2 regions of the Lysinibacillus sp. FSL R7-0073 genome follow, and region 1 is predicted to be linked to the other one. Evidence: riboswitches for the same ligand, from Rfam matches in the RefSeq annotation. Region 1 holds a riboswitch; the other holds the start of a gene.
What was found. A riboswitch is a leader RNA that binds a small molecule or an ion and turns the genes downstream of it on or off. The one in region 1 is predicted to bind FMN.
Positions count from the first base shown of each region.

Region 2: it holds a riboswitch for FMN, as region 1 does, so the genes downstream of both, MKY88_RS06325 (ECF transporter S component) here and ribE (riboflavin synthase) in region 1, are expected to answer to the same signal.

Region 1 is NZ_JBBPAS010000001.1:1,580,343-1,583,556, reverse strand. It holds gene ribH (6,7-dimethyl-8-ribityllumazine synthase) at 1-92, opposite strand, end outside; partial or broken gene ribB (3,4-dihydroxy-2-butanone-4-phosphate synthase) at 138-728, opposite strand; gene ribE (riboflavin synthase) at 756-1,394, opposite strand; FMN riboswitch at 1,578-1,703, opposite strand; FMN riboswitch at 1,820-1,945, opposite strand; gene MKY88_RS07525 (ABC-F family ATP-binding cassette domain-containing protein) at 2,059-3,214, opposite strand, start outside.
Region 2 is NZ_JBBPAS010000001.1:1,327,795-1,331,008, reverse strand. It holds gene MKY88_RS06330 (sodium-dependent transporter) at 1-716, opposite strand, end outside; gene MKY88_RS06325 (ECF transporter S component) at 901-1,488, opposite strand; FMN riboswitch at 1,707-1,894, opposite strand; gene MKY88_RS06320 (RNA polymerase subunit sigma) at 2,049-3,214, opposite strand, start outside.

The sequences.
Region 1 (3,214 bases):
AATTTACTTGTAATAAACTCATTGAATCGACCTACGACTACTGCAATTTTTAAATCCGTCCCAATTAATTGTGCTTCAAATGTTTGACCCATTTTTTTATATCTCCCTCGTTTTTAGTTTGTTGTAAATGATTGACTACGATAAGCGGCTAACGCCTCAATAGAAATCATTTTTAATCCATGATGTGCTGCATACTTTGTCAATTCATCAAAGCGCATCATGTGACCATCGTCTCCCATAATTTCACAAATTACTCCAGCAGGAATACTGTGACAAAGCTTGGCTAAATCAATGCTCGCCTCCGTATGGCCTCTTCGCTCTAAGACACCATTATCCTTTGCGATTAGTGGAAAAATGTGTCCCGGTCGACGAAAATCAGTTTTTTTTGCCTGAGACTCCAGCATCTTTTGTATGGTGAAAGCTCGCTCAAAGGCACTAATCCCCGTTGTTGTGTCCATATGGTCGATACTTACGGTAAATGCAGTTTGATGGTTATCCGTATTATGCTGAACCATTGGGTGCAGATCTAATTTATATGCTAGCTCCTGCGAAATCGGTGTACAAATTAGACCTTTTCCATAAGTCGCCATAAAGTTTATCGTTTCCGGAGTGATAAATTCAGCAAGCGCTAGAAGATCCCCCTCATTTTCCCGATCTTCATCATCCACTACGACGATCACTTTCCCTTGTTTTAAATCCTCTATGGCATCTTCAATTGCATGTAGCACTATTTTTCATCTCCTCATTATGTGATCTTAAAAACCGTGTCGTGCCAAATAATCTCTTGTTATCATTGACTTGCCTTGCCCATTTTTCAAGTCGTTTAAAATATATTTACCGACTAAATCTGTTTCAATATTGACGAATGCGCCCATTTTTTTCATACCTAAAATCGTTTCCTTATAAGTATGAGGAATCAGTGAAATAGTGACTTGATTCGTTTCAACCTGAAAGATTGTTAAGCTTGTGCCATCAATCGTTATAGAGCCCTTTGGAATACAGAAACTTGTTAGTTCCTCAGACAATTCGATATCAATATAAACCGCGTTGGCCACTGGACGCTTTCGTAAAATCTTCCCAATGCCATCTACATGACCAGCAACAAAATGCCCCCCAAATCGCCCGTTAGCAGGCATGGCACGCTCCAAATTAACCGGATCACCTATTGTCAGCTGATGTAAATTTGTAGCTTTGACGGTTTCAGGCATAACATCCATCGTAAGCTCTTCATCCGTAAAATGGGTCACCGTTAAACAAACACCATTGACTGCTATACTGTCCCCTAACCCTACATCTTCAGCAACTTTAAATGATTGAACCGTAATTTTCATACTGTTCTTATTGCTTTGCAAGGCTTTAATAGTGCCAATATCCTCTACAATACCTGTAAACATTTCTTCACCTACTTTCACACTGATCTTTCGTAGCTTCTATCCATCGCTTTTGGGTTTCTATCCGTCTCCCTTCTAAAGCTTATATAAAACGAAAAACCCCTTTGACAAAGGGGTTTTGGGAGTATAAGACATCAATAAATAAGCCTACTTGGATATTCATTTTTTCCATAGACTATTATCTTATTTGTTCTTCTCCCATCCAGACTATCACTGTCGGTTTTGGATTTGCACCAAATCAGCTTGCGCTCACGGACTTTGAATTTCTTCATCACCGCCGATTGGGAATTTCACCCTACCCCGAAGAACATCTTCTATTCAATTGATTGGCTAAAAAAAAACTTCCCAACATATTTGCGGGAAGCAGTGTCATAAATGCATAGTCAAATAGACCTTCTAAATTAAATTGAATTTAAAAAGCTCGCACTTATACCCTTCTCCCATCCAGACTATTACTGTCGGTTTTGGATTTGCACCAAATCAGCTTGCGCTCACGGACTTTGAATGACTTCATCACCGCCGATTGGGAATTTCACCCTACCCCGAAGGATCATTTTATTTAGCTAGTTCTTACGATAACACTATTTAATTATATTATCTATACTTCTGTCCGTAATTTTTTTAAAAAAAGCACCACCTCTTGCTATAGAGGTGGCTGCTAAGTCCTTTAATGGTTTATTTTTTGAACATAATCATCATAATTTCCCGAAAAGGCCGTCATCCCAGTTGGTGATAATTCTAACAATTTATTCGCTAGCTTATTAAGAAAATAACGGTCATGAGAAATACATAATAATGTGCCGTCAAATTGCAATAGAGCCTCCTCCAATACTTCTTTGCTAAATAAATCAAGATGATTGGTTGGTTCGTCCATAATAAGCACATTTGCTTTTTGCAAAATAAGCTTTGCTAAGGCTACACGTGCTTTTTCCCCACCGCTAAGGGAGGCTATCTTTTTAAAAACATCTTCTTTCGTAAATAAAAAATTACCGAGTACTGATCGTATTCTTGCCTCATCCACCGAAGGAAAAGGACCCCAAACTTCGTGTAATATTGTGTTATTAGGATGCAATGACTCTTGCTCCTGATCATAATAGCCTATTGTCACACCATTCCCCCATGCGATAACGCCACGGTCTGGTGTCAATTCATGTAATAACGCCTTTAATAGCGTTGATTTCCCAACACCATTGGGACCTACTAATGCAACCCGATCGCCTCTATATAAGGAAAACTCAATATCTTGCACTAATGTTTTCCTGCTATTTTCTAGCTGATAGGAGAGCACTACATCTTTTACCTTCAACACTTCTTTATGTGATTTCTTATCTGTAGCAAATGCCATTTGTGCGTGTTTTAGATCCTTGTGAGGCTTTTCAAGACGACTTATTCGTTCAAGCTGCTTCCTTTTATTCTTGGCGCTTTTTGAGGAAGTAGCCATCGCAATATTCCGCTCAATATAATTCTCCATTTTGGCGATTTGCTGCTGCTGCATTGTATATTTCTTTTCCATTAATTCGCGATTTTTCGCCTTGCTTTCCACATACTTAGAGTAGTTACCGCTGTATGTTGTTCCATGGGTACGTTCAATCTCATAAATTTCATTGACAAGGGCATCTAAAAAATAACGATCATGAGAAATAACAAGAATAGCCCCCTGATAGCCCCGTAAATAGCTTTCAAGCCAGTTTAAAGTCGCAAAATCCAAATGATTAGTCGGTTCATCTAACAGCAACAAATCCGGCTGCTCTAATAAAATTTTAGCAAGTGCCAGTCTAGTTTTCTGTCCGCCACTTAATGATGCGACAAGTGTGTTTGTCGGC
Region 2 (3,214 bases), 250 kb from region 1:
GAACTATATGTAACAAGACAAGAAAATCCAACTGCTAATCCAAAGAATGATTGCCCTAAAGCTTCTAATAAGGCTTTTCCGGTAATATTCGAGAAATCAGGCCATAAAAAGAATTTTACCCCTTCCATGGCGCCATCTAATGTGACAGCACGTATCACTAGGACAATGAACATAATAAAGAGCAATGGCATCATCCATTTATTCGCCTTTTCAATACCATTTTGGACACCTAATGAAATTACAAGTACGTTTGCTAATGTAAACAAAGCCAAACCTACAAGTGTAATCCAAGGTGTACCAATTATTTTTCCAAATAGTTCTCCAGGATCAATAGCCGGATCAATGACAGCACCCGCTACTCCTAGCCCACTATAAATAAAAATCCAGCCCCCGACAACGCTATAAAATGTTAGTAATAAAAAACATCCGAGAACACCCATGCGGCCAATCCATGCCCATCCTTTTTTCGTAGGAGCAATTTTTTTATAGGCAGTGATTGCCTCTGACTGTGTACCTCGTCCTAAAATATACTCAGATAATAGCATCGGGAGCCCAATTAACAATGTAAACAGTACAAAGATTAAGAAAAACGCGCCACCGCCACTTTGCCCAGTTACATACGGGAGCTTCCAAATCGCTCCTAGTCCAATTGCAGCACCTGCTGATGCTAAAATAAATCCTAACTTACTAGACCACTGTCCTTTTTTTCCACTCATCTCTTCAAACTCCTCAAACTTTCTAAACTCTTCTCTAATTTTACATGAAAATATAGCTTTCGACTAGGTTTTACTAAAAAAGAACTAGTGTTAATTTGACAACCCATTACCTTTTTCTATTTTTCTTTCTACATTCCACCCCATAAAAAAAACCTCGAGTTGATCCCTCGAGGTTTAGTACAATTTATTTTGTTATATACATAGAACGCTGGCGGTCAATCCATTTACGCATCGTCGTAAATAATAACGCCATAATTCCCGTTAATAAAATACCTTTGACAATATTAAATGGTAAAATACCAGCGACAATCATTTTATAAAGTGAATCACCTACAACAGGCTCCATCCCTAAGAAGTAAGTGTACATTGGTAAAAATACAGCATAGTTTAAAACACTCATTCCTACTGCCATCACAACTGTTCCCATTGCTAAACCTCCAACAAGACCAGCGATTGTTTTAAAGCGATTAAAAATAAAGCTTACTGGCAAGATAAATAAAATACCTGTTACAAAATTAGCCATATGCCCTACCGGAACGCCTGTTGGAGTGCCTGAGAAAATCCAATCCAACACATTTTTAAACAATTCTACTAAAATACCAGCTACAGGTCCCATCGTGATTGCTGCAAGTAAGGCAGGCATATCACTGAAGTCCACTTCCAAAAATGCTGGGAATGGCGGAATTGGGAAATTAAAAAGCATTAATAAAAACGAAATACTGCTCAGCATACCAATCGTAATAAACGATTGAAGTTTGACATTTTTCTTCATAGAAAACTCTCTCCTCTTTGCTGATTCAATCTCGCAAGAAGAAAGGTGACGATCTTTCAATTGTTTCATGAAAAAACCCTTATGCATTTAATAAAGCATAAGGGAGAAAGGCATAACGAATAAGCGTCCTCATTAACTATTTTTGAGCACTGTTTGAAAAGCCATACAAAAAAGCGCTCGGTCATAGTTCATTTCATGACAATGAATGACGATCGTACCTTCATCTTCTCCCATCCAGACTTTAACTGTCGGCCTTGGAATTTCACCAAGTCAGCCATGCGAAAATTCGCACAGGTCGCGGGCTGAAGAGTTTAACATAAATCAAACGAGCTAATGAATGTATTCACTAGCGATTTATGACTCTATTACCGCCGGTCGGGATTTTCACCCTGCCCCGAAGATGAATCATATTATTTTATTCTACAGCTTTACTATAAAGAATTACGAAGTAAAAGTAAATAGTTCTGCTCAAAAAAATCCGATTAAATTGCTATGTTTTATAAATAGAAAAGGCACTCCCGCCATGCAGGAATGCCTCTCTTGTTTTTTTCTTCCTTCGACTATGGTAAAAACTGTTTATTCGGTCCCACTGGCTTTGGTAAATAACCCTTCAAATCAAACCCTTCCCAGCTTTCTTGCACAACATTATCTAAAAGTAGCTGTTGATTAAAGCTAGCAGCAGTTAACATCATGGCCTCAATTAATTGAGTTGCTTGTATTGGTTCCATAGATGTTAAATCAAGTGGAATATCAAAAGTAACAACTACACCTTCCGCTTGTTCAGTGACTGTGTATGTTACATTTTCAGGCACTACGGATGTATAGACATCATCATTTTTATTTTTCATCATTGTAAGTGCCTCTGTGACTGTCTCAAAAGATTGACGGAAATCTGGTGATAAATATTCTGCACCATTGGTATCATGGTACAAGTAATAATTAAAGTTCTTTGCATTCGTTAAGGACATTGCTTGACTTGGCTCACCTTCTTGAGAAAACTCATATAGGGTTCCATCTTCATTTTGGATTTCTACTTCGGTATATTCAGAGTCCGAGAATGTATCTTCCATTGTGCCTTTATATTCATTCACTGTAGCAGAGGCAACATCATAGTCATTCCCTTTTGGCAAGACATGGATGAGCTTATCTTCCTTTTCCTTCAGCTCTCCTTTATAAGGATGATACTCTGTAAATCCTTTAGCCTCCTCGTCAATTTGAGGAGCATACTTTTCATACATCCGTAGGGTAGAAGGCTTCTCTTCTCCAAAATCAGTAGCCACACGTTCATTTGGTATCACATACGTCATAGGAACACTTTCCGCATCACGCCCTGCCAAACCAATACGGAATACGACAGCATCTTTTACATCCTCCTCATAGACAGATGTACGTAAAGATAAAATGCGCTCATGTTCGGCGACAATACTTTTGGAATCCAGCACTTCATCCTGCGTTGCCGCTTCCTTTGCTGCTGAATCCTCTTGCATCGTAGAATACTGTGCCGTTTCAGGAATACTCGCTTGATCTTTTTGCTCACCTTGGTTGTTCTTCAATATTGTGCTAACTAGTATTGTTAGCACAAAGACTGCGGCTACACTCATATAAATCTGCATATTACGTACTTTTGATTTTGTCGCAGGCTTTTTAATGATAGCATCTTCCTGTTGAGATGGTTCATCTTCTATAGGTTCTTGCATAGCTTCTTGAAGGTGGATATTATCTTGCA